DNA from 4 places in the Rhizobium sp. USDA 4016 genome. Region 3 is predicted to be linked to each of the others. Evidence: riboswitches for the same ligand, from Rfam matches in the RefSeq annotation. Region 3 holds a riboswitch; each other region holds the start of a gene.
What was found. A riboswitch is a leader RNA that binds a small molecule or an ion and turns the genes downstream of it on or off. The one in region 3 is predicted to bind cobalamin.

Region 1 (7,917 bases), on a different contig from region 3:
AGAAGTCTGGCGAGAGTGGCTGCATCCTTTCGAGAAGAGGCAGCTATGGGTCGTCTGCTCATCATTTTTGCTCCTGTACGGGAGCATAGCCCAGGCCGGAATGCGATTCAAGTATGGATGTTCCCGAACGGGAGCATTTCGGTCCACTTTGCGTGTTGGCGATCCCGTTCGGGAGCATCTAACAGAACGCGGTGCTCTTTGGGTGGAAATGCACCCGAACGGGAACAAGCGGGGGCGATTCTTTGGGTTCTAGCCCTGCAGTGTCGCTCCTGGTCGGAGGGGGCAGAGGCGTTGGTATCGTATGCCATCAGTTTGGTCCTCTGATCGTTATGGAATGAGAAATTCATACGCCTCGCGCCGGGGCGACCTGGGGCCGAAGGTTCGAGGTAGTAAGGTGAGCCTGCCGGGGTCATAGGACGCCGGCTCGCTTGGGTGTCGAGGTAGCTTGATAACGTTGCCCGCATTGCCGATATTGCCGGAAGGCTGACAGAGCAATGTAACCTCCCATTGCGAGATTTGATCGAAAGCCTTCTGTCCCCCGATCCAAGTCGATCGAATACGAAGCTCTGGCGTCAAAATCACGAAGTCGGCGTCGGCTCCCCGCACGAGCCGCCCCTTGCGCGCGCCAATCCCAAGGCCATCGGCCGGATAGGAAGATGCCATGCGGAGAGACGCCTCGAGTGGCAGCCCAAGGGTTTCGCGCACGAAACGGACAGAGGAAAGCATGTCGATATCGGTGCCGGCGAGCGTGTCGTCGGCAAGCGTCAGCCGACCGCTCTTTCGAAATACCTCACGTCCGTTCAAAATAAAGCGCGCCATGTCAGTGCCGATCGTCGACATTGCGTCTGTCACCACGAACACTCGTCCAGGACCATGCTTGCCGCGAATGGCGATGCCCATTGCCGCAGGATCGAAGTGAGCGATTATCCCGCGTGGAGCGAGCTGATCGCCAAGCGCGCGCCGACCACGCCGGGTTCGCGATGGCCAAGCGCACTCATGGCGTTGAAGAGATGTGTGACGTCGAGCGGGACGAGCTTCATCTCGATGCCGGTCAACCGGATGATCGGGGTGTCGGTGATCTGGTAGACCGAGACGAATCCGATCCCAAGCGGCCGATCTGGGATGCGACATGGACCTTGTTACGGCTGCCCATACGCGAAATCGCATGGAAGTTACCGGATCGATGAACCCCGTCAGGGTCGCGGGTCTAGACGTAACGGGACAATGGGGGCCGCACAGTCGGAAATGAGATCCTCATAGTGTACCCTTGCTGACAATTTCGCGACCTATTGTTTTAATGTGCTCTAAGGCTGCCTGAAGCGTATGCGGCGTAATCTCTGGATTTCCTGACATAAATCGGAGGCAGAATAGCTTGCCTGTTGGCTCACATTTCAACTTTCGAGAGTCGTTCTTCAGCAAGAACCCATGGAAGTAAAATTTGCCTAGTTCGCTCATCCGCGCGTATATAGCCCGATTTAATCTGGAGACTTCGTCTAGCGTGGAAGTCGATCCACCATGCCCAACGTAGACAAATGGAACAGAGTTAATGTCGGGTGTTCCGAGCAGAGTTTGGAACGCACCGTCCGCTTCCACATCATGATAAAATTGCTCGGCTAACGCGCAACGCTGGTCCACTAAGGTAGCCATTCCTTCCAGCCCAAGTTTGTTAATGTGCAAATATAGCTTCAGACTTGAAAAGGACTTGCTCCCAATCCCTGGGGTCAGCTGCCCCAATGACCAAGGGTCGTCCATAACAAGGGTGGAAGAGGTGCAAAACCCGACGAACTCAGAAGTGTCGCGAACTAGAAAGTAGCTGCACGTGTAAGGGACTGAGAGGACTTTATGCGGATCCAGGGAAATCGAATCCGCACGCTCAATTCCTTGAAGGCGACTACGCCGCTCTTTGCTGAACAGCAACTGGCCGCCATGGCACGCATCTACATGGATCCATGCGTCGGGCGCGTGCTCTTTCACCAAATCGATGACGCCATCGATGTTATCAATTGAAAGCGTCCGTGAATCCCCAGCGTTGATTACCACGCAGATAGGATACTCGTCGGTAGCCAAGCAATTGCGTAGAATGCGATCGAGTTCTTGGAGGTCGTATCGGTAGTCCCGTGTAGGCACCGGAAGGATGGCATCAGTACCCAAACCCGATATAGCGACAGCTCCCACCACGGAATAGTGCGTCAGGCCGCCCGGGATCAGAATTCTAACTTTCTTGTCTCGGCGCAACCCATCTTTCGAGACCGTGGGATTGAAACGTTTCCTGGCCATGAGGATGCCATACAGATTGGCCATCGTGCCTCCTGTGACTGCCACTCCTCCTACGTCCAAGACCGACTTCATTTCCGTGGTTTCAGGAAATTGCGCCAATCTACGAAGCCAACAAACGGTCGCCACTTCCACGAAAGTCGCGGCCTTCGCGGCAAACGTCGAGTTGTTCATATTCTGCTGTGCTAGCGCCTCAACCAAAGCGCCCGACAAAGCCGCAACACTGTTGCCGGCATCAGGGAAGCCCATGAAATTCGGCGAGGAAAAATTGAAGGAATTCTCTCAAAACAACCTGAATTTCATCTTCCAGCTCTTCAAAACTGCAGCCTCGGACAGGAGCTTGCCGTACGTACATTCGCTTTAATCGCGCGCTTTCATGAGGACCGTGAACGTACCCAGCCTCGGGGCGCTTTTTGAAAGCAATGCATTGATCGAGCGTTCTGTGAAGCAAATCCGCCCCGGCGACCAGATCGTAGTTCTCTTCGACGGTGCGAACAGATCGCTCGCCTCCGCGGTCAATACCCTCCATGCGTCGTCCTTCCGTAGGGTTTATACAAGTTTGTTTATCCATGCGCCCAAAGCATCAGTTCTCGCAGCCACTGCTTATGTTCCGGAGATGGTTTGTAGCCGAGATGCTCAACCGGGCGACGTCCTTCGACCTGTCCAGTCAAGCATCGAAAGAATTCGTCCTCGTCTCGATAGTCAAAGCCATAGACTTTCGAAATCAACTCGTTTACCGACCTCGCCGCTCTCCTTGCTATATTTTCGTATGCACCTCGACGATCCACGAGTACTACGTGCGGGGTGGTTATGGCGCTCAATACTGCGCGCATTTGGCATAGCTCGGATCGGAGAAAGGACTCTGAGAATTCGACCATCGGAATGACGAAACCGTCACTACGCTTGAAAGCCACCAGATCTAAGGCCTTCTCTATTATACGCTCGGGAAGAACGACCTTATGTTCGAATGGTACATCTTCATGCGTTAGTGGTGGGGCACCTATTTTCTGGTTTATACGTTGCGCAAAGCTCGTGTATGCAGATCTACACTGCGCGCTTACATCGCCAGACACAAAGAATTTAACGTCAATATCTCGCCCACGTTTCCCTATTGCATAGGATCCAAAGATGAGGCCGAATTGGCATTCTTCACGTGTCTGGGCGAACTGCAGCAATTCCTGGGTGATTGCATCGGTGGGAAACTGTCCCTCCGCGCAGGGACGCAGGTTTGTCGAATTAGCGTACATAATCAAGCTCCATCGGCCGCCTCTGGTGCGTAAGGTCGTTGCCCTTGCCCGAGCAATTGCCGTGCCAAGGAGAAAACCATGTCAGAACAACAGGATCAGCCTACAGCGCAGTGTCTCCATCCGACATATTGTCTTAAAGCCGACAACGTGTGTAATCGCTATCATGCAGCTTTGCACATTCCGGGCGGCGCTTCTGGCGCAGCGCGGCTGCTCATGGTGATCCGGGTAGACGCGCCTGCAAGCAGCCGCCTGATGGGCGCGTCTCCAGCATGACCATGCGATGACGTAGGCGAGGGTCATGCGGCGCTGGGCGAGTCCGATGGCGATGCGCCGGACCACCTTGATAGACCAGCAGATCAAATCCTGATGGTGGGCAATCCGCGGTCGTTTTTGGGGCGCCCCGTCATTGGCGCGGTACCGGATCACGGCCGTCATGGCGAAGGCGAGGATCGCGAGCGAGACGTTCATGTTGACCGGTCCAGTGACCATCTTGAACTGGTCGTTCGTTCGCGACGACATTGCCCGCAGCGAGACGTGCCGGCAGATCGCGCTGGCGATTCGTGACGAGGTCACCGACCTGGAGACGGTGGGCGCCAGGATGATCCAGATCGATGAGGCGGCGATGCGCGAGGGTCTCCCGCTCCGGCACAAGGACTGGAAGGCCTATCTCGATTGCGCCGTCGAATGCTTCCGCCTTTGCTCGGGTGGCGTGGCCAACCGGACCCAGATCCATACGCATATGTGCTATTCGGAATTCAACGACATCATCGGCGCCATTGCGGCGATGGATGCCGACGTCATCTCCATCGAGACCTCGCGCTCAAAGATGGAACTGCTCGACGCGTTCCGGAACTACAAATATCCGAACGAGATCGGCCCCGGGGTTTACGACATCCATTCGCCCCGCGTTCCCGACGTGCAGGAAATGACGGACCTGCTGTCTCTCGCACGTCAGCGCCTGGCCGATGACCAGCTCTGGGTCAACCCCGATTGTGGCCTGAAGACCAGGAACTGGGAGGAGGTCCGTCCGGCGCTGGTGAACATGGTCGCTGCGGCCAAAGTACTGCGGCATGGCCTCGCTCGCGACGACAAGCGGGTTGTGAGGGCGTGAAGCGAGAGTTTCCATCGTCAGGGGAGGCGGGGCACGCCTGGTGTTTCCATATGGTGGCCATCCCCGGAGAGGATCATCGTCGCGATTGGAACCTGCCGGCGCTTCCCCACGGGATCGTGGAGATGCACCATGACGATCTGCAGATGGTCGACATGGTTTTTGCCCATCAGTCCAACAGCGTCGGCAAGATGTTCGGCGGCGAAGCGCTTGCCTTTATGACCAAGGACGCCTTCGTGGCCGCCTCCCGTCGTTCGGGCAGGCTGGCGGTTCTGGCATCCTCGCAGCGGATCGACTTCAAGCGGCCGATTGCCGCCAGCGAAATTGTCGAGGCGCAGGCCAAGATCGTGAGGATGGGGCGTTCATCGATAACTGTCGAAGTCGCACTGTGGTCGGAGGACGTACTGTCGAGCGAGCGTCATTTGCGGCGCGCGGCCACTTCTTCATGGTCGCCGTCGATGACCATCGTCGCCCTGTCGCACTCATTCCCGGAAATTCAGCGGCGACCACTCATAGGGATTGACGATATTCAAACCTCGTCTACTATATCTTGTGTACGAGGTTCTTTTGATTCGCAAGGATCGGAAGCTAAGACGGGAATCCGGTGCGTGACGTCCATGATGGGCCGAGCAATGCCGGAGCTGCCCCCGCAACTGTAAGCGGCGAGCATTCGTTCGACAAAGCCACCGAGAGCGTGAGGCCTCGGGAAGGCGAGAACAATGCCGCGACCCGCAAGCCAGGAGACCTGCCTCGATCAAAAACGTCCACGGGCGGGGTGTCCGGATGGCGAACGATGACCCATCGCGGCATAACGGCCGCCATCATCGTTCATCATCGTTTCCCCGAAACTCCCGCTTATCACTTCGGGTGAAGTCTATGTCCATGCGTTCTGATCCGCACCGTCGCGAATGCCGGGCCTATAGCACTGCCCGGCAAGCGATCGTGCCTGCCTTCCTTTCGAATTCCTGTCGCACAGACTCGGCGGATGTCCGAGAAACTCTTTATGTCCATCAAACAGGCGAGGATATCCATGAGCATCACCGTCTACAGCAAGCCTGCCTGCGTCCAGTGCACGGCGACGACCCGCGCGCTTGATCGGCAGGGCATCGACTATACGATCATCGATGTCTCGACCGACTCTGCCGCTTACGAGCTCGTACAGGGTCTCGGCTATCGCCAGGTTCCCGTCGTCGTCGCCGGCGAGCAGCATTGGGCCGGCTTCCGCCCGGACATGATCAGCGCTCTGGCTTGATGGCTGCTGGGATGGGCGGGCTCGTCTATTTTTCCAGCCGCTCGGAAAACACCCATCGCTTTGTGCAGAAGCTGGGCTTGCGAGCGCAGCGCATTCCGATTGGTGGCGAACCCGGCCTTGAGACGGCGAATCCGTTCGTTCTCGTCGTGCCAACTTATAGCGGCGAGGGCGGCAAGAATGCGGTGCCAAAACAGGTGATCCGTTTCCTCAACGAGGCGGCAAACCGCTCAAATCTCCGCGGCGTCATCGCCTCGGGCAACAGCAACTTCGGAGCGACCTTCGGGTTCGCCGGCGACCTCATCTCGCAAAGGTGCGGAGTGCCGTATCTCTACAGGTTCGAGCTCATCGGCACGCAAGAAGATGTCGTCAACGTCAGATATGGATTGGAACGATTTTGGACACGGCAATTCTCGAACGCGCGGTGAAGGCGCCGGACACGAAGGCGGCTGAACCAGCGCTGGACTATCATGCGCTCAATGCGATGCTGAATCTCTACGACGAGGAGGGAAAGATCCAGCTGGACAAGGATCGGCTGGCGACCAAGCAGTACTTCCTTCAGCACGTCAACCAGAACACCGTCTTCTTCCATAATCTGCGGGAGAAGCTGGATTACCTGGTGACCGAAGGTTACTACGAGCAGGGGGTGTTGGATCAGTACTCGTTCAATTTCGTGCGTGATCTCTTCGATCACGCCTATGCGAAGAAGTTCCGGTTTCCGACGTTTCTCGGCGCTTTCAAATATTATACCAGCTATACGCTGAAGACCTTCGACGGAAAGCGCTATCTGGAGCGCTATGAAGACCGTGTCTGCATGGTGGCGCTGGCCCTGGCGCGCGGCAATGAGCAGCTTGCCCATGACTTGGTGGACGAAATCATCTCCGGCCGCTTCCAGCCGGCAACGCCGACCTTCCTCAACGCCGGCAAGAAACAGCGCGGCGAGCTCGTCTCCTGCTTTCTGCTGCGCGTCGAGGACAACATGGAGTCTATCGGCCGCTCGATCAATTCGGCGCTGCAGCTCTCCAAGCGCGGCGGCGGTGTGGCGCTGTCGCTGACCAACATCCGCGAAGCCGGTGCGCCTATCAAGCAGATCGAGAACCAGTCCTCCGGCATCATCCCCGTGATGAAGCTGCTCGAAGACAGCTTCTCCTATGCCAACCAGCTTGGCGCGCGGCAGGGGGCGGGCGCCGTCTACCTCCATGCCCACCATCCGGACATTATGCGCTTCCTCGATACCAAGCGCGAAAATGCCGACGAGAAGATCCGCATCAAGACCCTGTCGCTCGGCGTCGTCATCCCCGACATCGCCTTCGAACTCGCGAAGAACAACGAGGATATGTATCTGTTCTCGCCCTATGACGTGGAGCGGGTCTATGGCGTGCCCTTCACCGAAATTTCGGTCACGGAAAAATATCGCGAGATGGTCGCCGATGGCCGCATCCGCAAGAAGAAGATCAAGGCACGGGACTTCTTCCAGGTGATCGCCGAGATCCAGTTCGAGAGTGGTTATCCCTACCTCATGTTCGAGGACACGGTGAACCGCGCCAACCCGGTCGCCGGCCGCATCACCATGAGCAACCTCTGCTCGGAAATCCTACAGGTGAGCGAGGCGAGCGAATACGGCGACGACCTCTCCTATAAACATATGGGGAAGGATATCTCCTGCAATCTCGGTTCGCTCAATATCGCCGCCGCGATGGACAGCCCCGATTTCGGCAAGACGATCGAGATGTCGATCCGGGCGCTGACGGCCGTTTCCGACATGAGCTATATCTCCTCCGTACCCTCGATCGAAAATGGCAACGACGAAAGCCATGCCATTGGCCTCGGCCAAATGAACCTGCACGGCTATCTTGCCCGCGAACGCATCTTCTATGGCTCCGAGGAAGGCATCGATTTCACCAACATCTATTTCTACACGGTGACCTATCACGCGATCCGTGCCTCGAACCGGCTGGCAATCGAGCGGGGCCAGAGTTTCAAGGGCTTCGAGAACTCGAAATATGCCTCGGGCGAGTATTTTGACAAATATACCGGGC
Region 2 (7,917 bases), on a different contig from region 3:
CGTCGCGGCCCGCGCCTATTCCGGCGAGACGCCTGTCTTCGGTCCGAATTACCTCATTCCTTCGCCCTTCGATCCGCGTCTCATCCTGCGCATCGCCCCGGCTGTCGCCAAAGCCGCCGCCGAGACGGGCGTCGCGTCGCGGCCGATTGCCGATTTCGACGCCTATCTCGATCAGTTGAACCGCTTCGTTTGGCGTTCGGGCTTCGTCATGAAGCCGATCTTTACCAGCGCCAAGCTTTCTGAGAAGAAACGCGTCATCTTCGCGGAGGGAGAAGACGAGCGCGTCCTGCGCGCGGCTCAGGTTCTGCTGGAGGAAAAGACCGGCGAGCCGATTCTGATCGGCCGCCCCTCGGTCATCGAGGCTCGCCTCAAGCGGTTCGGCATCCGCATTCGCCCGAACATCGATTTCGCCGTGGTGAATCCCGAAGACGACCCGCGCTACCGCGACTATGTCGAAGACTACTTCGCCCTCGTCGGCCGCGCCGGCATCAATCCGGAAGCCGCCCGCACGATCGTGCGCACTAACAACACGGTTATCGGCGCCTTGTCGGTGAAGCGCGGCGAGGCGGATGCCCTCATCTGCGGCGTGGAAGGCCGCTTCGACCGCCACCTGAAAGACGTCGGCCAAATCATCGGCAAGCGGCCAGGTGCCTGCACCTTCGCCGGTCTCAGCCTATTGATCACCCAGAAAGGGCCGGTCTTCTTCGCCGATACCTTCGTGAACTACAATCCGACACATGAGGAAATCGCCGAGATCGCCGTTCTCGCGGCCCAGGAGGTTCGCCGCTTCGGCATTACGCCGAAGGCCGCGCTGATCTGCCATTCGAATTTCGGCTCCCGAAACTCCGAGAGTGCACGCAAGATGCGCGATGCCCTGCAGCTCGTGCGCGAACAAGCCCCCGATCTGGAGGTCGATGGTGAAATGCAAGCCGGTTCTGCACTGTCGGAAGCGCTGCGCAAGCGCGCCATGCCGGATAGTTCGCTTGCCGGCGAAGCCAACCTATTGCTTTTCCCGAACCTCGATGCCGCCAACATCTCGCTCGGCCTCGTCCGCACCATGATGGATGCGCTCCATGTCGGCCCGATTCTGCTGGGGACCGCACAGCCTGCGCATATCCTGTCGACTTCGGTCACCTCGCGCGGCGTGGTCAACATGGCCGCGCTTGCCGTCGTCGAGGCTTCTCAGCCGGCGTAAGTTGTCGCAAAATGCGAAAATGCGTTACAATTGCGTCGCCAGCTTGTTAACGGAAGCAGGTTAGAAAGCCGGGATGCGGCGAATGTCACGCCGTGCTCTGGCCTGACCTTGCTGCGGGATGATGCCGTGAAACGCCGAAACCTGACCCTTGCGATCCTGCTTGCCTTGGCCGCGCCTGCTGCCGCGCAGACGCATGCGATCTGCGACGACCTGCGCGGCCGCATCGCCGATCTGCCCCATGTCATCGGCAACGGCCCCGAAGTCCGCCAATATGCGAGCGCGATCGCCGAGCAGAATCTCGAGCTTCGTAAAGTCCGCAACGACCTTCGCGGCTACGGCTGCTCGATGGACAGCATGGTCGTGATCGGCGGCGAGAATGCGGATTATTGCAGCGAGCTGCAGCAGTCCGAGGCGCGCATGGTCGACAACATTCGATACCTGCAGGAGCGGCGCAACGAACTGCGCAATCAGGGCGGCGCCGATTATCGCGTGCGCCGCGAGCTGATGGCGGCGCTCGAAGACAACGGCTGCAACGACGAACTCGACTATGCGCCGGATCCGCAGGCCTATGCGCCGGCACCAAGTCCCGAAGAACAGGCGATGCGGAGCGATACCTTCATTCCGCTTGGAGAAGGCGAACACGGCGACATGCAATATGGCGTGCCGCGCGGCGAGCTCATGTCGCATGTCAGCACCATGTGCGTGCGCACCTGCGACGGCGGCTTCTTCCCGATCACCACGAATGCAACATCGATCGATTTCAACCGCGACGCAGCGACGTGTTCGAAAATGTGCCCCGGTATCGAGACGGAGCTTTTCTATCAAGACATCTCGAATACCGAAGCCGCAAACATGATCTCGGCCTCGACCGGTGCGCCCTACAGCGCCATGCAGAATGCCTTTGCCTACAAGAACCGCGCGCCCGGCCAAAAGTCCTCCTGTTTCTGCAATCTCTCTGCCTATTACGAGAACATGCGCAAGAATCAGGCGATCAGCGAACCGCCGAGGAAAGGCTCGATCACCAGTATCAAGACGAAGCCGCCATCGGGCGCCGCGTCCACACCTGCCCCGCAGCCGCAGGTGCCGGACCGCCCTTATGACCCGGCGAATAGCAAAGTCCGCCAGGTCGGTCCGCAGTTTCTCGCCGGCGATCAGGGCGCGATCGATCTCAAGAACCCCGCAACGCCCGGACCGCAGCCGCAGCAGAACTGACGCGTTACTGGCTTCCCCATCGGTCGGAGAAGACCAGTTCTTCCAGCGGCAGGCGCTGTCGCCAGCCTTTCACGGCCAGTTCCGGCGCGGTGTAAAGCTGATCGACATAACCGAGGCAAAGCCAGGCGACGATCTCGATCCGCTCCGGAATGCCGAGCAGTTCCCGAATATCCGCATCGTGGAAGATGCTGACCCAGCCGACCCCGATGCCTTCGGCCCGGGCCGCAAGCCACAGGTTCTGCACGGCGCAGACGGTCGAATAGACATCCGTACGCGGATTGTGGGTGCGGCCGATGACCACCGGCCCTGCCCTGTCCGGATCGCAGGTGACGCAGATGCTGAGCGGTGCCTTGCGGATGCCTTCGAGCTTCAGGCTTCTGTACATATCCCGCCGCTCCTCTTCAAACATCTCGGCCGCTTCCTTGTTGGCGCGCGAAAACGCCTGCCACGCGGCCTGGCGCACCTTCGGATCGCGGATCACGATGAAATTCCAGGGCTGCATGAAACCGACCGACGGCGCGGCATGCGCTGCCCCAAGCAGCCGCGACACCAGATCGTCGGGCAGAGGATCGGGCAGAAACTGGTCGCGCACGTCGCGGCGCGTTTCGATGGCTCTATAGACCGAGGCCCGGTCGTGTTCGGAGAACTCGCCGGCCGGCACCAGCGCGCGGGCGAAAGGATCAAGTTGCATCGTTAAATCCCCAACAATGCTTGAGCACCCGCACCGCAGCGCGGGAAGCGTCAAAAACCTCGCCGCCGTCCGCGCGGTTCGGTCTATCTTGCCAGGCCGGTCTTCTGACTTGGCGTCACCCGCTTTCTGCGGCCTTCCCGGCAGATGCCAGTGGCCATTGTTGCAGCAAGCGTCAGCCTCACAGCGTTGGGCACGTTCCGGTCCTTCACCGGATTCCCGATTCTCCTGCTGGATGCAGGCACCTGACGGCAGTCTCTATCTCCTGAGTCGGCGCCTCGTTCAAGCCTCCGGGAAGTAACGCACATAGGCAAATTCGTCACCATCCGGTGACCAGCAGGGTACATTGATCGTGCCCTGCCCACCGAAGAGCTCGAACAGCGTAGTCAGGTTGTCGCCGTCTATGTCCATCAGCCGCAGCCGCACATCAAGGTCGCGCGGATGATCGAAGACGTCCGGATCGTAAGAAAGGATCAGCACCTTGTCGTTCTTCGGTGAAGGATGCGCAAACCAGTTGCCGTAATTGTCGTGCGTCACCTGCTCCAGGCCGGTTCGATCCGGATGGATGCGCCAGATCTGCATGAGACCGGTGCGGCTGGAGTTGAAGTAGATCCATTTCCCGTCGGCCGAATAATCCGGCCCGTCGTTTCGCCCCTCGCCATGCGTCAGCCGCTTTTCGGGGCCACCATCGACGGAAATCGTATAAATGTCGAAGACGTCGTCGCGAATGCCGCAATAGGCGAGCTCCTTCCCGTTCGGCGACCAGCCGTGCCAATAAGAGGGCAGATTGTCGGTAATCAGCCGCGGCGTCCCGCCAGCCGCCGGCAGAATATAGATCGCCGACTTGCCGAATTCCGTCTTGTCCGAAATGACGATTTGTGTCCCGTCCGGCGAAATGCCGTGATCGTTATTGCACTGCGTCGCAAAATCCGTATCGACCTGCTGGAGGCCGCCGGAGCCGTCCGGCCGCAGCCGGTAAAGCAACCCGTCGCCATTCAACAGCATATAGGCGCCATCGGGCGAAAAATTCGGCGCCTCGATCAGCTTTTCCGTCTGGACGACAATCCGGCTTTCCCCGGTGCGGATATTATAGATCTCGACCGAACTGCGCATGCATCCTCCCAGATTTTGGGTTACCGGTCGCGGAACCGGTTGGTGATCGGGTAGCGGCGATCGCGCCCAAAGTTCTTTTTGGTGATCTTCACGCCCGGAGCCGACTGCCGGCGCTTGTATTCGGCGAGATAGAGCAGATGCTCGACGCGGTGGACGGTCGCCACATCATGCCCACGCGCGAGGATCTCCTCGACCGCCATCTCCTTCTCGACGAGGCATTCGAGGATGTCGTCGAGCACCGGATAAGGCGGTAGCGAATCCTGGTCCGTCTGGTCCGGGCGAAGCTCGGCGGACGGCGCCTTGTCGATGATGTTCTGCGGGATCACCTCGCCGGACGGCCCCAGCGCTTCCGGCGGCACATGACCATTGCGCCAGCGCGACAGCGCATAGACCTGCATTTTGTAGAGGTCTTTGATCGGATTGAAGCCGCCGTTCATGTCGCCGTAGAGCGTCGCATATCCAACCGACATTTCCGACTTGTTGCCGGTCGTGACCACCATGGAACCGAACTTGTTGGAAATCGCCATCAGGATCGTGCCGCGCGCCCGGCTCTGCAAGTTCTCCTCGGTAATGCCGCTATCGGTTCCTTCGAACAGCGGCGAGAGCGCCGAGGTGAAGCCCTTCACCGGCTCCTCGATCGGCACGATGTCGTAGCGGCATCCGAGCGCCTTGGCGCAGTCGGCCGCATCCTTCAGCGAATCGGTTGACGTGTAGCGATATGGCAGCATCACCGTTCGGACGCGCTCCTCGCCGAGCGCATCGACGGCGATCGCCGCGCAGATCGCCGAGTCGATGCCGCCGGAAAGGCCGAGGACGACATTCTTGAAGCCGTTCTTATTCACATAATCGCGGAAACCGACCAGGCAGGCGCGATAGTCGGCCTCGTCGGGCTCGGGAATACGTGACATCGGGCCTTCGCTACAGCGCCAGCCGTTTTCGCCGCGCTTCCAGGTCGTCACCGCCAGCGCGGTTTCGAACTGGCTCATCTGGAAGGCCAGCGATTTGTCGCCATTGAAGGCGAAACTCGCACCGTCGAAGACGAGTTCGTCCTGCCCGCCGAGCTGATTGGCGAAGATTAGCGGCAGGCCGGTTTCGATCACCTGCTTGAGCGCCACCTGATGGCGCACGTCGACCTTGCCGCGATAATAGGGTGAACCGTTCGGCACCAGCAGGATTTCGGCGCCACTTTCGGCGAGTGTCTCGCAGACGCCGAGATCGTTCCAGATCTCTTCGCAGATCGGCACGCCGATCCGCACGCCGCGGAAATTCACCGGCCCCGGCATCGATCCTTCGGAAAAGACGCGCTTCTCGTCGAACTCGCCGTAGTTCGGCAGGTCGATCTTGTCACGCAGCACCAGGATCTGGCCGCCGTCGAGAACTGCAACCGAGTTATGCCGCCCCGTCTTTCCCTGCCGCGGGAAGCCGACGATGACGCCGGGGCCGCCGTCTGCGGTATCGGCCGCGAGGTCCTCGACCGCCTTCAGGCAGGCCCTCAGAAAGGCCGGTTTCAGCACGAGGTCTTCCGGCGGATAACCGGAAATGAAAAGCTCCGTCAGAAGCAGCAGATCCGCGCCTTGGCGGGCCGCATCGGCGCGTGCCTCACGAGCTTTGGCGAGGTTTCCGGCGACATCGCCGACTGTCGGGTTCAACTGGGCAACGGCAATCTGGAGCGTATTCAAAGGAGCGTTTTCCTGTGTCATGTCATCCATTTAGCGCGGGCCGCCCGCCGCTTCAATTGCCCGCGCCATGAAAAGCCGCGGGGTCTGCCGGGCGAAAAACTCAAACCATAGGGAAAAGCCGGGAAACCGAAAGGTTCATCTAGCGTTCATGACAGGCATGTGACACTTCGGTGAAGATTTTATGACGTCGGAGTATGCCGTTGATTGCGTTGATAATGAAGTCCGTACCGGCCAGAAAAGCAGCACTGCTTTCCGCCGGTTTCGGGTCGAGTGTTCAGTCTCCGGCAGCGCGCGCGGCAATCGGCATCGTATTTTCGTTTTCTCTCGCTTTCCTCAGCGTTATCACCGTCGAGTGGATTGCGCGCGGCACGTTGACCGATGTCGGCGAGTTCCTGACATCGACGGTTAGGCCCGGCATGACGACCGTCGCCATGCTGACGATCGTGATGTTGACCCTCGATGCCGTATTTGGACGGCGCTACCAATCGGCATTGGTATTGATCCCGCTTTTCCTGATCCCGGCCTTTGTCTCCAATCAGAAGCAGCACTTTCTCTCCGACCCCTTCTATCCGTCCGACGTACTCTTTACCCGTCAGATCATGGAGCTGCTGCCGGTCATGGTGCGAGACAGCCCGTGGACCGCCACAGCACTTCTCGTCGGCATCGTGCTTTCCACCGCAGGCATCGTTTTCGCATGGCGTTATGCCTGGCAGAACTTCCCGAAACTCTCTCGCCAGGCGCGCCTGCGCCACCTCTGCCTCGGGTTGCCGGTGCTAACGGCCTTCGCGTCGCTCATGGACTATTCGCAATATTCCTACATTCGCGACCGCCTGCAGGTGGTACCGATGATGTGGGACCAGAAGGAGAACTACCGCAGCAACGGCTTCATACTGGCCTTCCTCTTCAACATCCCGATGGCCGATGTCGCAGCGCCCGCCGGTCTCAACGCCGATGCGCTCGACGCGATCCCCTCGCGCAACTACGGCTATCTAACCGGCCCGGAAGAAAAGCCGGACATCATCATGCTGATGAGCGAGTCCTTTTGGGATCCGATGAGGTTGAAAAACCTCTCATTCAGCGCCGATCCGATGCCGAACGTCCGCGCCGCGCAGTCCGGCTACGTCTTCTCGCCGGAATTCGGCGGCATGACCGCCAATGTCGAATTCGAGGCACTGACCGGCTTCTCGAATGCCTTCCTGCCTTATGGCAGCATTCCTTACCAGCAATATGTCCGCAGCGACGTGCCCTCGCTTGCCACCTTCTTCCGCGGCGAAGGCTATATCGCCCGCGCCCTGCACCCCTTCAGCGGCTGGTTCTGGAACCGAAACCAGGTCTACAAGGATTTCGGTTTCGAGGAGTTCCGGACCGAAGAAACGATGCCGCCGATGGAAAAGCGCGGCATCTTTGCCTCCGACGATTCCCTGATGAAGGAGATCATGCGCGAGGGCGACGGCCTCGATAAGCCGTTCTTCTTCTTCGCTGTCACCTTGCAGGGACATGGTCCCTACGAGCCGTATCGCTATGCACGCAACACGATCGGCATCCGCGGCAACATTCCGGAGGCCGACCGTGCGACGCTTGCGACCTATACGCAGGGCGTGAAGGAAGCTGACGACAGTCTCAAGATGCTGATGGATTGGGCCTCGAAGCGCGAGCGCGAAACGATCATCGTACTCTGGGGCGATCACCTGCCGCCGCTCGGCAACGTCTATATGAGCGCCGGCTACATGGCGGACCAGGTCGCGACCCGCAGGGCGCCGCTCGACGTGATGAAGCGCGAGCATGAAACGCCGCTGGTCATCTGGTCGAACAAGAAAGGCGTGAAGGAGAACGTCGGTACGATCAGCCCGTCGCTGATCTCCTACAACCTCCTCAAGTTCGCCGGTTTCGAGCATCCCTTCTACACCGGCTTCCTCGGCCGCGTGCAGAAGAAATACGACATCATCGACCGTTACCAACTGGCGGCGCGCAACAACAAGGCGACGCCGGACTGGGTGCGCGACCGGAAAAAGCTCGATCCTCTTGTGCGT
Region 3 (7,917 bases):
ACGTAAGATATCTAGACCATATCTTGGTCCAGAATCAATGCCCTTTCTTTTTAGAAGTTTAGGGTGCTCTGGTACTGCTACGCATGTTCAGCCTGCAGCTCGATAACTCACTGTTCACGGTTGTCACAGCGTTGCCCACGCCCCTATGCCGACCACTCAGACCACTCCCCACGCCCGAAACTTCCCCCTCCCCGTCAATCTCCCTCAAGCCCAGCTCGCCGACGATTCTGACCGCTGTTTGCGGCGTGACGTCGATCGCCTTTGCGACCATGCCGGTTGACAGGAGCGGCCTCGTCATCACCAGCTCGATCAGCTGCGGCAGTTTTGACGACGTCCGCCGTCCGGTGAGCCTCCGCTCCATCGACTGCCGGGCAAGGGTCAGCCGATCGTGTTCATTGAGGTCAAGCTCGGCCGCGGCGATGATGGCGGCGAGCAGCGCCAGCAAACGGGTTTCGCGGTGCAGGCTTGTGGGGGGCAGCTCGAGCGCTACATCGCCTTCGGCCCCGACGGCCTGGACATGTTTCTGGAACTCCGCTAGAGCGTGTAATGTTATTACATATCAGAAAAGGGATTTCCGATGATACCCAGATTGACGATGGCCGGAGCGTTTGCAGCAAGCCTCTTGGTGAATCCGGCCTCCGCTGAAGAGGAAAAGCAGACATGGCGCCTGTTCATCGCCGACCACACGGCTCCCATGGTTCGTTCATTCGACGTCAAGACCGGTGAGCAGATCGGCGAGTTTGGGCTAAAGGGTTATGCGGCGCTGGCCGCCAGTCATTCCGGCCAGACTGTTTTTGCCGTTCAATCAGAAGCTAATACCGTCCAGGTGATCAAAACCGGTGTGACGCTTTCCGACCATGGCGAGCATCGCGATCTGGAAACATCCGCACCTTTGCTGCTGCAAGCCACACTCGACGGGAAACGGCCGGTCCACGCCGTCATGCATGGCGACGACGTGGTATTGTTTTACGATCGGGAAGGCAAAGCCAAGCTCGTTTCCGAAGAAGGTCTTCTGGAAGGCGCAGCATCCGAAAAGCTTATAGACGCGACGGCACCTCACCATGGTGTCGCCGTGCCCATGGGGCGGAATATGCTGGTCTCGGTTCCTGATACCAAGGCGGAAACCAAACCGGATGAACTGCCGCCACGTCTGGGCCTACGTGTTCTAAGCGCAAACGGAAGACAGGTCGGCGACGTCACGCCCTGCACGGCGCTGCACGGAGAAGCCTTCTCGGCAAAGCTCGTTGCCTTCGGCTGCGAGGAAGGTGTCCTGATTGCCCGCCCTGGCAAGGAGCAAACCGTGCAACTTAAAATGCTGGAATATGGCGACAAGCTGCCGAAGGGAAAAGTGACGACCTTGCTCGGCAGCAAGGCGATGCAATTTTTCCTGGGCAACTACGGCGAGGACAAGATTGCCCTGATCGACCCAGACGGCACCGAACCGTATCGCTTGGTCGACCTGCCGACCCGACGTATCGATTTCGCGCTCGATCCTACGCGGGTCAAGAATGCCTATGTACTGACCGAAGACGGGCAATTGCATCTTGTCGACGTTCTAAGCGGTCAGATCACGACGTCGGCAAGCGTCACCGAGCCTTACAGCAAGGATGGTCACTGGCGCGATCCGCGCCCCCGGCTCGCAGTTGCAGGCGATCAGATTGCCATCACCGATCCTCGCCATAGCGTTGTGCGGATGATCGATATTGAGACCATGAAAGAGGTTCGAACCCTTCCAGTTGAGGGACTGCCTTTCGGCATCGTCGCCGTCGGGGGATCAGGCGCCGTCCATTGATCGCTCTTGTCTCAACGGCTTGACGAGACGGTTGCGCTCGGCATAACTGAGCGCGACGGTTCCCCGAAGTAAACTCCGAGGGGATTAATAGGGAACACGGTGCGGACGACCCAAAAAGGGACCAAGACCGTGGCTGCCCCCGCAACTGTAAGCGGATTGCCGATCATCCTCGTGGCGCCAAGCGCCATGCCACTGTGAGCTCGTTCTCATGGGAAGGCAGATGGTCCGGTGTATATCCGCGAGCCAGGAGACCTGCCGTCAAAGAGAGATCCAATTGAACGGGCGGGGTTGCCCGGAACAGGAGACGAGATGATTTCTTTTGACGCCCCTAATCGGCGCAGCCCCCTTCCGCGTGAGACGGAACAGATCGCTCTTTTCAATAAACCATAGTCGCTGCAGGTAAGCCCGTCGTGCCGGACGGCTCGCCCGCGCGTATGGCCGGTGACCACCTTAAGCGTTTCCCATCAACATCGAAGCGATCAGGCCGCCGTGCCGACGCATCCTCAATTCCCTATGAGTGTTTTCATGTCATCCGATCCAAAACTTCGGCGGTTCATTCTGCGCCTTGCCTTCGCGGTATTGGCAACCTCAGCGATTTCTGCACCTGCTTTTGCCGCTTCGACCACCTACCCCCTGACAATTGCCAATTGCGGCCGATCCATCACCTTCGATAGAGTGCCGGACAAGGTGGTATCGATCGGCCAGGCGATGACCGAAATCCTGCTGTCGCTCGGCCTTGCCGATCGCATCGCCGGCACGGCTGTCTGGTTCAGCCCAGTGCTCAAACAATTCGATGCGGAAAACAGCAAAATCAAGCGGCTCGCCGACAATGATCCGAGCTTCGAGGCGGTGGTCGGAACCGGCCCCGACCTGGTTGCTGCCGAGTTCGAGTGGCATGTCGGCCCGAACGGCTCGGTTGGAACCTACGATCAGTTTTCGAAGCTTGGCATCAACACCTATGTCGCGCCGGCCGATTGCGCCGCCAAGGATAATACGACGGGTGGTGATGGTGTCCGCAAGGAAATGCTGAAGACCGAGGTCATCTATCAGGAGATCGCCGAACTTGCCGCGATCTTTAACGTTCAGGACCGCGGCGAGGCATTGGTCGCAAGGCTGAAGGAACGTGAGGATAAGGCGATTGCATCCGTTGCCGGGGCAAGGGTAAGGGATATCCCGGTCGTATTCTGGTTCTCCAGCAAGGAAGTCGACGGGGAAGCCTTCATGGCCGGCCGCAACGGCGCGCCCGCCTATATCATGCAGGCCCTTGGGGCAAAGAACGTGATTGCCACGAACGAGGAATGGCCGTTGGTCGGCTGGGAAACGGTCGCCGGCCTCAATCCCGCAATCATCGTCATCGCCGGGATGGATCGTCGCCGCTACGTGGCCGACGATCCGGCCATCAAGCTTACGTTTCTGAACACCGATCCTGTGGCAAGCAGGATCAGCGCTGTGGAAAAGAAGCAGGTGGTCGTCATGGACTCGCAGGCAATGAGCCCATCGATCCGCCTTGTCGACGGCATCGAGACGCTTGCAGTAGCCATACGGCAGTTTGGACTGGCGAAGTGAGCAAAGACGCCGGGCAACGTAACGGATGGGGCGGCTTTGCCGCCTTGTCCCTGCTTTCAATGGCCGCACTGACATTGGCGATAGGCCTCGCCGTGTCGATCGGCGAGATCGTCATACCGCTGCGGACGATTGCGCAAGCTATTGCCAATCGAATGTTCGGCACCTCCTTCGCAATCAAGCCGATCCATGAGGGTATCATCTGGGACTATCGGCTGAGCCGCGCCCTGGTCTCTGCAAGTTCCGGCGCGGCTCTTGCGATGACGGGCGCCATGCTGCAGGCCCTGCTTCGCAATCCGCTTGCCGAACCTTATGTGCTTGGCATTTCGGCGGGCGCCTCGACCGGCGCGGTCGCCATCATGATCCTCGGCATCGGGTCCGGCGTGCTGACGCTTTCCACCGGTGCTTTTTTCGGTGCGGTGGCAGCCTTCGGTCTCGTCTCCCTTTTGGCCGCAGGCGCAGGCGGCGGCGCCGATCGGATCATCCTGGCAGGCGTTGCTGGTTCGCAGCTCTTCAATGCGTTGACGTCCTACATCGTCACGACCTCGGCCGATGCCGAGCAGGCAAGGGGTATCATGTTTTGGTTGCTCGGCAGCCTCAGCGGCGTGCGCTGGACGGATGTTTTTCTCGTTACCCCCATTGCCGGCGGCGGCTTTGTTATCTGCATGCTTCACGCACGTGTGCTGGATGCCTTTGCCTTCGGTACGGACTCTGCCGCAGCGCTCGGCGTACCGGTGCGGCGCGTGCGTCTTACCCTTCTTGGACTGACGGCGGTGATGACCGCTGCCGTCGTCAGCATCGTCGGTTCGATCGGCTTCGTTGGTCTTGTCATTCCGCACGCGGCGCGCTTTCTGGTCGGACCCGCTCACGAGCGGTTACTGCCGGCAACAGCGTTGATCGGGGCGATCTTCATGGTACTTGCCGATATCGTCTCGCGCACGATCATCCCGCAGCAGGTGCTTCCAATTGGCGTGGTCACGGCACTTTTCGGCGCGCCTGTCTTCGCCCTCATCCTCTACAAGGCAAGGAGGCCGGTATGAGTATATCGATGCGCAACGTCGCCTGGTGCGCCGGCAGCACAGTGATCGTCGATGGCGTCAGCCTTGATGTTGCGCCGGGCAAGACGCTTGGTCTGCTCGGACCCAATGGCTCTGGCAAGTCGAGCCTGCTGCGTCTCATCTGCCGGCTGCGGCAGGTTGAGAGCGGCGTCATCAGACTGGGCGAGAGCGATATCAGCACAATGGCGCGTCGCGAGATTGCCCAGCGTATCGCACTGGTCGAACAGCAAGCGACAACCGATGCGGACCTTTCGGTAAAGGATGTTGTCCGCCTCGGGCGAACACCGCATCGAGGCGCGCTCTCCCCCTGGGATAGGACGGACGAAGACGCCGTCAATGCGGCGCTGGAACAGGTCGGCATGACGGCCAAGGCTTTACAGCTGTGGCGCACACTGTCAGGTGGGGAGCGTCAGCGCACGCACATCGCTCGCGCCCTTGCGCAGACGCCGACCGAACTGCTGCTTGATGAACCAACCAATCATCTCGACATCCAGCATCAGTTGGAGCTGCTGGATCTCGTCACGACGCTTCCGGTCACCAGCGTCATCGCATTGCATGATCTCAATCTGGCGGCAATGTTCTGCGATAGCCTGGCCGTCCTGCATAGCGGCCGCGTGGTTGCTGCCGGGCCGCCCGAAGCGGTTCTGACCGAAGAGCTCGTTCGGGATGTATTCGGGGTTCGGGCTCATATCGAGAAGTCGGCGGTTCACGGCAGGCATTACATCCAATATCTCACCCGTTAAGGACGGCCCTCGTCTGAAGCGATGTCCGCTTCCAGGCTGGCGCCGACCTGTCCATCCATCCCGCACGGTTTTGCCGCAAGGATACTTCGATGTCGCATCTTGCCGATCTCCGGCGCTGGACGACATGCTTTCCTTGACCATAAGGCGCCGTTTAGGTACCATAGCAGCATGATTTCCGGGAGATCAGATCAAGTTTAGTCGATCTCTAACAGTTTGTTATCACAGACTATTCAACATCTAACGGAAACAATCACGACATTTCGTTCGGTCACTGCGGCCCCTGTTTCAGGCCTTGCGATGCCTTGATTTCTCGGGCTTAAACGAGTGACGCGCCTCCTGCGGCTTCTCGACCCCTGCCGGACTTCCGAATTTCGATCCTATCGCAACTCCATCAGGTGCCTCAGGCTGTTTAGGGTCGCACCGTCGGCTCCGTTGATCGCTCCTGCCGCATCAAGGAGGCGGGTACACTTGCCTATTGCAGACCCGAGGAAGCAGCATGGTTGGATCTGAAGTATTGATTGCAGCGTCTGGCCGATCAGCGCGTCGGCGGGCATTATGTCCTACGAGGCTTTGATCGTTTCGACCGGGCCGTAACGCGCAGCGTTGGGCGTGCCGGCAAACGAGGAAGAGCCAAAGTAACGTGGATGCGGCGTCGGTTGACGAAGGTTGCGGGGCTGTCGTTTTGGGCCGGTCAAGTGTGAGTTTACTGCAGTCAACTCAATGATGGGCGTCATGATGTTCCCGTGTCCTTGCAATCGCCATCAACATCGATCCGATCGCAAACTCGCCGCGTTGGGCGCGCCGCGTGAGGTCGCGCAAATAACCGCCGGCTGAATTGATCGTCCCCGACCTCTCGAAAATGCAGGCCAGCACGGCTGAGGCAGCTTGCGGACCCATGACACGGCAAGCGTCTCTGTATGCTGAGGGACTGATATGAAGCATTGAACTGACGATAGCTCCTGCGGCAATGAGGTCCTGCCAGGTTCTGACAGTTCCGGCAGGACCATAGCTACGCACTTCCGGGCATGCCTGCAGGACGAGGGAGAGCGGAAATATCGTCGATACGGTGTTGGTTCTTGCCTGAGGTTGACGGAGTTCAGTGTCGCTGTCGTTTGCCGGATCGATCATTGGCGAGTTTACTGCAGTCAACTCAGGGGTTCCAGTTTCAACATCGGCTTCAGAATCAAGATTAGATTCGGATTCTGTTATCTGTATGTGCCGCTCATTTTGTGAGTCATTGGCGCTCAGATTGTCCGTTTTAATTTGTATTTCCAGTCGCTTGACGATTTCATCGCGCAATGCGTCGAGGAGATCCAAGGTGGACGCAACCGCATGGGCACCAGCTGCGCGCGGCAATTGGTTCAGGATATCGTGAAAGCGTGTGTTGACCGCTTGCCAGTCTCCGGGAAGCTCTTCACTGATCGCTGCGTGGACAAGCTTTGAGATGTCGCGGCGGGTGAGCGTGAGACGTTCCTTGAGCGTTTGGATGTAGAGGCGGTCGGCAGAGACTTTCGCGGCCAGGCGTTCGATTTCGCAGGCGCGCGCAAGCAGAGGGGCGAGTGAGAAGCCAAAAGCTTCGTGGATCCCGCCATTGCGGTTCTTGCGAGCGTAGCGCTTTCCGTTGGGGCTGTCCTTGCGGATCACGAGGCCGGCAGCGACGAGGACGGCCATATGCCGCCGGATCGTTTGCTCGGCCATGCCATGGCAGCGAAGCGAGAGCTGCGTGTTGGAGGGAAAGACGACAAGACTGTCATCTGCAGCAAGCTCGCCTTTCGGGTAGAAGCTCAAAAGCGCGTTCAATACCGTGAGCGCTCTGTCGGATATATCGAGCAGAGGCTTGGCTTCACAAAGCGCACGATAGATTTTCCATTTATCGATTGAGGCGCCTGGCTCAATTTTTTGGCTGGTGACCTGACTTGCGAGCATGCCAAGTGTCATCGGCCGCCGCCCAAAAGGCGTCGTCACACTTCCGCTTTCCATTTTCTTCGCCTTCTTCAAGGCAAAAGATATCAGCTCACCGAAAATAGGTGCCGGAGACTCTTGACTATGTTGTGCGGAAATGTGATTCTCTGGGTGTCTAGATCAGAGAGGGCTTCCGCTACGGCAACGTTCGGGGGCCTTTTCTTTTGCTAATGATCTCCGTTCTTTCCTGTCGTCCTGTTATCCTCGAACGCCTCGTAGAGCCGATCGAGATTATCCGCGATATAGGTGCCGAAGGCCGACGCCTTCCCTGCCCTCAGCGCGATGGTGAATTGCTTCCCGTCATCCTTGATCTTCGCCTTGACGGAGCCGTCCCTGTGCTGCCACTGGGTCACGGCCGAGGACGGCGTTGCGGTCTGGACGGCTGATGCCGGCTTTTTGCTGAGGAATGCGCCAAGCATGTCGAACCGGGCATCCGGCTCGGCAGCTTCAAAGGCTGGCGTTTCGATAAACAGCATCGCCCGCTCGGCAGCGTTGTCTTCTTCGAATTTCGCCGAAAGGTCATGCCAACGGTCGCGGCCGGTTGCGCGTGCTGCGCCAATTGCCGAAAGAATCTCGGCCGGAATGCGCCGGGTGACCGACAGCATCTTGGAGATGGTCGTCTTGTCAGCGTTGAGCGCTGCCATGATCGTCTCCCGATCGAAGCCGAGCTTGTCGAGTTTGTCGGCAAACATCGTCCGTTCGATGAAGGAGAGATCCGCGCGTGCGGAGTTTTCCTGTCCCTGGGCAATTACATGATCACGATCGGCAAGCTTCTTGACGACGGCGCGAACCGGCCGCC
Region 4 (7,917 bases), on a different contig from region 3:
CCAGCCTTCGATTGCGCCATCCGACAAAATCTCGGAGGCCTGGATCAGGCGCCCGCTCTTCACTGCCGCCTCGAGTTGAGTCCTGACGGACGCGGTCCAGAGTTCCGGTGCGATATCGGGTTCGCCCTTCTGATCCATCGAAGCAAAAGTGGGCACGGTATCGCCGGCCACGGTCCTGACATTGCATCCATAGCCGTTTTTGAGAATGAAGCTGTCGAAATTGGCGGCAATCGCCGCCGAGGCCCAACTCATCTCCGCGATCGAAACATTACCGCAATCAGCCTGCGCGGCGCGGCCGCCGGCGACGAGACATACGGCAATAAACAGCCAAGCCAGGATGATCTTCATCGCTCGTTCCCCGATTTTTGATGCTGACATGCAGCTTTTGGATGTAATACTAACCGCCCAATGCGTTCGTTCAATGAATGCATGCAGCAGTTTGGCCGTCGCAATTTCAGGTGCCATGCGTTTTTTTGCATCGCGATCGCCGGCCTGGGACATTCCGATTACATCCCAGCCTACGCCTTTGACATGGCAATTGAAATCCGCTTGCGGCCGAATTTTTTTGAGCTAAACGACTGATTTGAATGAGCTAATATTCCCACTGATCCACGAGCGAAAGTCTGCATCGAGCTTGACCTCAATGAACTGCATGCGGATCGAGAATCGGTAAAATGTCAAAAAAGGTCAAAATCCACCATTGCTGAGTTCCGCAATAACACTCCGGTAAGAATGTCACGCTATCAGTTGAACCACGGCGGGGGACAACCGCCGCTTTCTCCGGATCAGGTAGTGCGTCCCGGAGAATACGAGTTTCGCCGTGTATTGGCGAATACGCCAGAGTTTTCGGCAAACCGCGCGCGCCCGCCAGCCCGCGCGGTTTTCGCATTTCGGACAGACGATTGACCGCGGATCGTGCCGCGTTGTAGGCCTCATCGCATGACCAAGGCGATCATGTTGCAGGGAACCGGCTCGGATGTCGGCAAGACGGTGCTCGTTGCCGGGCTTTGCCGGCTTGCGGCCAATCGCGGCCTCAAGGTGAAGCCTTTCAAGCCGCAGAATATGTCGAACAACGCGGCTGTTGCCGATGACGGCGGGGAGATCGGCCGGGCGCAGTGGCTGCAGTCGCTTGCGGCGCGCACGTCCTCGTCGATACACATGAACCCGGTTCTCCTCAAGCCGCAATCCGAAAACGGCAGCCAGATCATCGTGCAGGGCAAGGTCTTCGGGCAGGCGAAGGCCCGTGACTACCAGAGGTTAAAGCCGCTGCTTCTTGAACATGTCCTGCAGAGTTTTGCGATCGTCTCGGAAGGCGCCGATCTCGTCATCGTTGAGGGCGCGGGCTCGCCGGCCGAAATCAACCTGCGTCCCGGCGATATCGCCAATATGGGCTTTGCCACCCGCGCCAAGGTGCCAGTCGTGCTCGTGGGCGATATCGATCGTGGCGGCGTGATCGCCTCTCTTGCCGGCACGCACGCGATCCTTTCGGATGACGACCGGGCGATGATTTCCGGTTATATCATCAACAAGTTCCGCGGCGATGTTTCGCTCTTCGATGACGGCAACGCAGCGATCAATCGCTTCACCGGATGGCCGTGTTTCGGCGTGGTGCCCTGGCTGAAGGCCGCCGCCCGCTTGCCGGCGGAGGACTCCGTCGTGCTGGAGCGCCTCGCCAGGGGCGCCTCCGGTGCGTTGAAGATCGCCGTACCGGTTCTGCCGCGCATCGCCAATTTCGACGATCTCGATCCTCTGCGTGCCGAGCCCGATGTCGAGCTCGTCTTCGTGAAGCCGGGAGACCGGCTGCCGGGCGATGCAGCGCTGGTGATCCTGCCCGGGTCGAAATCGACGATTGCCGACCTCCGTGATCTGCGCGCTGCCGGCTGGGACCGCGATCTGGAGACGCACATCCGGCGTGGCGGGCGCGTCATAGGCATCTGCGGCGGGTATCAGATGCTCGGGCGCACGGTTCGCGATCCGCTCGGCATCGAGGGGGCGAGCACTGCGACACCGGGTCTCGGATTGCTTGATGTCGAGACCGAAATGGCGCCGGAAAAGACCGTGCGGAACAGCCTGGCGGTCTCGGCCGAACACGGCGTTCCGCTTGCCGGCTACCAGATCCATTTGGGCGTCACGACCGGGCCGGACTGCGCCAGGCCATCAGCGGTGATCGACGGTGTGGCCGATGGCGCTGTATCTGCTGGCGGCCGGATCATGGGCACCTATCTGCACGGCCTTTTCGGCAGCGATGCCTATCGCGGCAAGCTTCTCGAGAGCTTCGGCCTATCCGGCGAACGGCGGAGCTACCGTCAAAGCGTCGACCAGGCGCTCGACGAGGTCGCGGACGAACTCGAAACCCATCTCGACAAAGGCTGGCTGGCCGGGCTTCTCGGCTAGATTTCGCCGGAGACCTCGCGGCGCCTGCGGTCGAGCTCTTCGCTATAGCGGCGCAGCGTATAGCTTTCGCTGAGCTGGCCGACGACGCGGCGCTCGATCAGATTGTTGAGCACGGCGAGTGCTTCGCTCTCCGTCTTGTCGAAGATCGCCGCCGCCTGCTTTGCGTTCATCTGCGGCTGCAGGAAGTCGTTCCGGTAGCGGATGAAATCCTTCAGATCCTTGCCCTCGTCGTCGGTGGCAACCGGGCTCGCGTAGATTTCCGGAACGAGCACGATGCCGGCATATTTGTCGGAGTCGTCGACGAGGATGACGCGCTGCCTCGATCCGATCGGGAAGGCCTTCTTGAAATCATCAATCGTGATGCTGACCTTCGCCGTTTTCACGTCCGAGCGCATCAGCTTGTCGACCGTCAGATTGCGGATCCAGCCGACATCATGGGCGCTGCGGATGCTTTCGCCACGAAGATGAAAACGCCATGTCGCGAAGGAGTAGCCGAACGTGTTGCGCACGACGAGCGACGAGGTGATGACGGCCGCAAGTACCAGCGCGGTGATCGGAAAGTCCCCGGTTATCTCGAGCGCCAGGAACGTCATCGTCAGCGGCCCTCCGATGACCGCAACGGCGAGCGAACTCATGCCGACCACGGCATAGATCACGGGCGTCAGCGTCGCATGGGCGAAATAGGGGGCAGCATAGGCGAAAAGCTTGCCGAGCAGAGCGCCCATGAAGAGTGAGGCGAAGAAGAGGCCGCCCCTGAAGCCGGAACCGATGGAGATCGCCGATGCGAAGGATTTCAGCAGGAGAAGACCGACCAGGACCGGGACGGCAACATCACGGCCAAGGTTCAGATGCAGCGCGCCATGGCCCGCCGAAAGCACCTGCGGCGTAATCATCGCCAGAAGGCCGACGACGATGCCGCCGAGCGCCGGGCGAAGCGGCGTCGGAACCGAACTCTTGCGCGCCAGCTCCTCGATGAAGGCTACGCCCTGCATGATCAGGATGCCGACGCCGGCGCTGAAGGCGCCAAGCAACAGGGCAGGGATATAATCAGCCGGAACCACCGTGCCGAACTCCCCGACATCGATCATGAAATCGCTTCCCGCCAGCAGGCGCGCGACGAGCGTCGAGACGAGCGCGGAAACGACGACCGGCGTCAGCGACACGATCGTGTAGGTGCCGATGATGAGCTCGAATGCATAGAAGGCGCCTGTCAGTGGTGCGTTGAAGGCCGCGGCGATCGCACCGGCGGCGCCGCAGCCGACAAGGACGCGCAGGTCTGCACGGCGGAGCTGCAGCTTCAGTCCGAGCTTGGAGGCGATACCCGCCGCGAGCTGGACATAGCCCGCCTCGAGGCCGACGGAGGCGCCGAAGCCGTTCGAAACCAGATTCTGCACGGCGACGATGATGCTATCCGTCAGCGACAGCCGTCCGCCATGCAAAGCGTTCGCTTCGATGGGATCGACCATGGGCTTCTTGCGGGTTCGCGCGAGAATGAAAAACAGAAGGCCGAGCAGCATCCCGCCGCAGACCGGCGCCATCAGAAGCAGGAATTTGTCGTTTGTCTGCGATGAACTCAGCCGTTCGATGTCGCTGATGCCGAAGATCAAGCGATGCAGCTCGCGCGAGAGGAGGCTCATGCCGGTGACAGCCAGGCCCGACGTCACGCCGACGGCGATCCCGGCGAAGACCATGCCCATTTCACTGCGGCGGGCAAGCGCACGAAGCCGCCCGGCGTCGAGCAGGCGGTAGAGCCGGTAGAGGCGCGGGAAATTCAATTTCGTGAGCATATGCAAAGAACTAGGTGGCGGCCAACAGCGTCAAGGGCGAGAGGGGCGCTTGCTCCCGAAATGTGGCGAAAGCCCGGCGCGAAAGGCACCGCGAATTGGAAGCTGTTCGCCGCCGGTTTCATTTGGGTGCCCGCAATTGACTTCGGAAGGCGGCTTGCCTAACGATGAATATACTTACGGATGGTTCCGGGACGGCAGATGCCGTTCCGGATGAAAAGGGAATGTGAAGGGACGGACCCAAGCCGGGCGTCTCCATCACAGCCGACCCCGCGACTGTAGAGCGGTCAGGGTCTTCCGTCCGGCGTTCAGGCCATTTCACGGCTCCTTTCGCATGTTGCGGATCAGGTGAAGTGGCTGGGGCGCCGGAAAAGCCACTGGAAATGCATTGTGATCAGCCGGGGCAGGACGCCTCTATTTCTACGAATCGTCCGCCTTTTCACGAGAATGCAGCCGGGAAGGCGAGGAAGATCCACTGGCGCGATCAGGGGCGACCTTAGATGGTCGCCCCGGTCGGCCGACACCCGCGAGCCAGGAGACCTGCCATGCGTGCCGGGCGAAGAGCCCATTCTGGGGCATTGTTCCCCGCTGCCAGCACGGAGGTTGTCATGGCTGAACGATGGAATTCCATGCCGCATTTTGTGGCGTCTTTGCGGGACACCGCACTTTCGACTTCCCGCATTCCTGTCCTCGGGTTTAACCCGAGGATTGTCACAAGAAACCCGCCACGGCGCGTCCGCGCCGTGAATGAAACAGCCATCTCGAGGGGGTCTTCCGCGCCCAAGGATTCCTGTGACAAGCACAGGAATGAGGGTTGGCTGCGCCATACCTCGGCAGCGCCGTTTCTTACGCCGCAGGCCTCCAGATGACTCATCCCACATGCGGCACCGCCTTCGTCCTCGGCGGCGCGCGTTCCGGCAAATCCCGTTTTGCTGAGCAACTGATTGCCGATAGCGGGCTTGAGCGCCACTACGTCGCGACGGGCCGGGCCTGGGACGAGGAGATGCGTCAGCGGATCGAGAGCCACAAAACCGATCGCGGCCCACTCTGGACGACGCACGAGGAGCCGCTGGAGCTCGTCCCCCGTCTTTCCATTATCGACCGCGAGGGCCGGGCGATCCTCGTCGATTGTCTGACGCTCTGGGTCACCAATCTGATCATGGAGGAGCGCGACATGGCAGCGGAATTCGCAGCACTTGCCGCTTGGTTGCCGAAGGCAAGAGCGCGGCTCGTCATCGTTTCCAATGAAGTCGGCCTCGGCATCGTGCCGGAGAACCGCATGGCCCGGGATTTCCGTGACCATGCCGGACGGCTGCACCAGATGATAGCGGCGGAAGCCGCGGAAGTGTATTTCATCGCGGCCGGTTTGCCGCTGAAAATGAAGGGTTGAACCTATGAGCCAGCAGAAGATCCCCACAACCGTCATCACCGGATTCCTCGGCGCCGGCAAGACGACTATGATCCGCAACCTGCTTTCCAACACTGGCGGCAAGAAGATCGCGCTGATCATCAACGAGTTCGGCGATCTCGGCGTCGATGGCGATGTATTGAAGGGCTGCGGCGCGGAAAACTGCACTGAGGACGATATCATCGAATTGACCAACGGCTGCATCTGCTGCACCGTTGCCGACGATTTCATTCCGACGATGACGAAGCTTCTCGAGCGCGCCCAGCGTCCGGATCACATCGTCATCGAAACCTCCGGCCTTGCCCTGCCGCAGCCGCTCGTTGCCGCCTTCAACTGGCCGGATATCCGCAGCGAAGTGACCGTCGATGGCGTCATCACCGTCGTCGACAGCGCGGCCGTCGCGGCCGGCCGTTTTGCCGACGATCACGATGCGGTGGATGCGCGCCGCGCAGACGACGCCTCGCTCGATCATGAAAGCCCGATCGAAGAACTCTTCGAGGACCAACTGACCTGCGCTGACCTCATCGTGCTCAACAAGACCGATCTCCTTGACGGCGAAGGGCTCAGCCGCGTGCGCCACGAAGTGGCCTCCCGCATCGCCCGCAAGCCGGCGATGATCGAGGCGAGGAACGGCGAGGTTCCGGCAAGCGTGCTGCTCGGCCTCGGCATCGGTACTGAAGAGGACATCGGCAACCGCAAGTCTCATCACGAGCTGGAGCATGAGGACGGCACGCCGCACGATCACGACGAGTTCGACAGCTTCGTGGTCGACCTTGGCCCGATCGACGATCCGGCAGGCTTCACCGAGAAGCTGAAAGGCGTGATTGCCGAGCACGATGTTCTGCGCTTGAAGGGCTTTGCCGATGTCGCGGGTAAGCAGATGCGGTTGCAGGTCCAGGCCGTCGGCAGCCGTATCGACCAGTATTTCGACCGCGCTTGGGCGCCGGGCGAAGCGCGCGGCACACGGCTTGTGGTGATCGGATTGCACGAGATGGATCAGAACACCGTCCGCAAGGCCATCCAGGCACTCGTCTAAGGCTCGGCCATGCATCTGCTTCTTGCCCAGAGAGGAACGATCAGCGACGGCGACGAGGCGATCGACCTCGGCCAATCGCCCGCCGATATCCTGTTTTTGTCTGCGGCGGATACGGAGCTTGCGGCGATCGCCGCGGCTCACGCGCAAGGCGGAAGGCCTTTCACGCTCCGGCTCGCCAGCCTGATGAGCCTCAAGCACCCAATGTCCGTCGATGCCTATGTCGAGCGCACGGCGAGGTGCGCAAAGCTGATCATCGTCCGGGCGCTTGGGGGCGCGAGCTACTTCCACTACGCGCTGGAGGCGCTGCATGCCTGCGCGGCGCGGCATGGTGCGATGATTGCGGTGCTGCCTGGGGATTCGAAGCCGGATGCCGGATTGACGCCATTTTCGAACGTGCCGCTCAACGATCTCAACGCGCTCTGGGCTTATCTGATCGAAGGCGGCGACGGGAATTCGCGAAGCTTTCTCGATTACGCGACGGCGATGCTCTCCGGCGATGAGAAGCCGGGCGCGGCTGCGCCGCTGATGAAGGCGGGTATCTGGTGGCCGGGTCGAGGTGTGATTGGGGTTGAGGAGTGGAAAGTTGTTTCCGCGTGCGGTATCCCAAACTCGAAGGAAGAGGCCGGATTCAAACCCACCGTCGCCATCAGCTTCTACCGCGCGCTCGTGCAAAGCGGCGAAACGGCCCCCGTCGAAGCGCTCATCGAAGCGCTGGCGGCGGAAGGCCTGCGCCCTCTGCCGATCTTCGCCTATAGCCTCAAGGATCCGCTGTCGACCGGCATTCTCGAGCGCATCTTTGCAGAAGCGCCGCCCGAGGTGGTGATCAACACCACCGGCTTTGCCGTGTCTGCGCCCGGCGCCGATCGCGCGCCGAGCGTGCTTGAAACAAACGGCGCCGTCGTTCTCCAGGCGATTTTCTCCGCCACATCCAAGGAGGCGTGGGCCTCGTCATCGCAAGGCCTTTCCGCCCGCGATCTCGGCATGAACGTCGCGCTACCGGAGGTCGATGGCCGCGTGCTGGCGCGGGCCGTTTCGTTCAAGTCTGCCGCCCGTTACGACGCGGCCGTCGAGGCCAATATCGTCGCCAGCGAGCCGGATACCGATCGCATGCGTTATACGGCGAAACTCGCCGCCAACTGGGCGCGCCTCCGAAACAGGCAGCTTGCGGGGCGGCGCATCGCGCTGGTGCTTGCAAACTACCCAAACCGTGACGGACGCCTCGGCAACGGCGTCGGCCTCGATACGCCAGCCAGCACGATCGAAGTGCTGAAGGCGATGCGGGATGCAGGTTACGC

Region 1: it holds a riboswitch for cobalamin, as region 3 does, so the genes downstream of both, nrdH (glutaredoxin-like protein NrdH) here and ACZ9DP_RS02225 (ABC transporter substrate-binding protein) in region 3, are expected to answer to the same signal.
Region 2: it holds a riboswitch for cobalamin, as region 3 does, so the genes downstream of both, bluB (5,6-dimethylbenzimidazole synthase) here and ACZ9DP_RS02225 (ABC transporter substrate-binding protein) in region 3, are expected to answer to the same signal.
Region 4: it holds a riboswitch for cobalamin, as region 3 does, so the genes downstream of both, cobU (bifunctional adenosylcobinamide kinase/adenosylcobinamide-phosphate guanylyltransferase) here and ACZ9DP_RS02225 (ABC transporter substrate-binding protein) in region 3, are expected to answer to the same signal.

Annotation. Positions count from the first base shown of each region.
Region 1 covers NZ_JBWCCY010000003.1:256,139-264,055, reverse strand. The annotation lists gene ACZ9DP_RS14355 (helix-turn-helix transcriptional regulator) at 1-62, opposite strand, end outside; partial or broken gene ACZ9DP_RS14350 (amidohydrolase family protein) at 523-1,019, opposite strand; gene ACZ9DP_RS14345 (pyridoxal phosphate-dependent decarboxylase family protein) at 1,255-2,523, opposite strand; gene ACZ9DP_RS14340 (hypothetical protein) at 2,510-2,803, opposite strand; gene ACZ9DP_RS14335 (hypothetical protein) at 3,603-3,989, opposite strand; partial or broken gene ACZ9DP_RS14330 (5-methyltetrahydropteroyltriglutamate--homocysteine S-methyltransferase) at 3,988-4,632, shown strand; gene ACZ9DP_RS14325 (hypothetical protein) at 4,650-4,799, opposite strand; partial or broken gene ACZ9DP_RS14320 (hotdog domain-containing protein) at 4,755-4,970, shown strand; cobalamin riboswitch at 5,172-5,396, shown strand; gene nrdH (glutaredoxin-like protein NrdH) at 5,660-5,881, shown strand; gene nrdI (class Ib ribonucleoside-diphosphate reductase assembly flavoprotein NrdI) at 5,893-6,306, shown strand; gene nrdE (class 1b ribonucleoside-diphosphate reductase subunit alpha) at 6,276-7,917, shown strand, end outside.
Region 2 covers NZ_JBWCCY010000004.1:1,730,743-1,738,659, reverse strand. The annotation lists gene ACZ9DP_RS23775 (NADP-dependent malic enzyme) at 1-1,195, shown strand, start outside; gene ACZ9DP_RS23770 (DUF2865 domain-containing protein) at 1,322-2,407, shown strand; gene bluB (5,6-dimethylbenzimidazole synthase) at 2,412-3,098, opposite strand; cobalamin riboswitch at 3,176-3,359, opposite strand; gene ACZ9DP_RS23760 (TolB family protein) at 3,378-4,208, opposite strand; gene ACZ9DP_RS23755 (NAD+ synthase) at 4,229-5,908, opposite strand; gene ACZ9DP_RS23750 (LTA synthase family protein) at 6,088-7,917, shown strand, end outside.
Region 3 covers NZ_JBWCCY010000002.1:270,362-278,278, forward strand. The annotation lists partial or broken gene ACZ9DP_RS02215 (helix-turn-helix domain-containing protein) at 157-553, opposite strand; gene ACZ9DP_RS02220 (hypothetical protein) at 578-1,792, shown strand; cobalamin riboswitch at 1,832-2,066, shown strand; gene ACZ9DP_RS02225 (ABC transporter substrate-binding protein) at 2,318-3,358, shown strand; gene ACZ9DP_RS02230 (FecCD family ABC transporter permease) at 3,418-4,395, shown strand; gene ACZ9DP_RS02235 (ABC transporter ATP-binding protein) at 4,392-5,156, shown strand; gene repC (plasmid replication protein RepC) at 5,874-7,136, opposite strand; gene repB (plasmid partitioning protein RepB) at 7,286-7,917, opposite strand, start outside.
Region 4 covers NZ_JBWCCY010000004.1:1,573,540-1,581,456, forward strand. The annotation lists gene ACZ9DP_RS22895 (glycine betaine ABC transporter substrate-binding protein) at 1-348, opposite strand, end outside; gene ACZ9DP_RS22900 (cobyric acid synthase) at 940-2,394, shown strand; gene ACZ9DP_RS22905 (chloride channel protein) at 2,391-4,181, opposite strand; cobalamin riboswitch at 4,346-4,740, shown strand; gene cobU (bifunctional adenosylcobinamide kinase/adenosylcobinamide-phosphate guanylyltransferase) at 5,044-5,568, shown strand; gene cobW (cobalamin biosynthesis protein CobW) at 5,573-6,622, shown strand; gene cobN (cobaltochelatase subunit CobN) at 6,632-7,917, shown strand, end outside.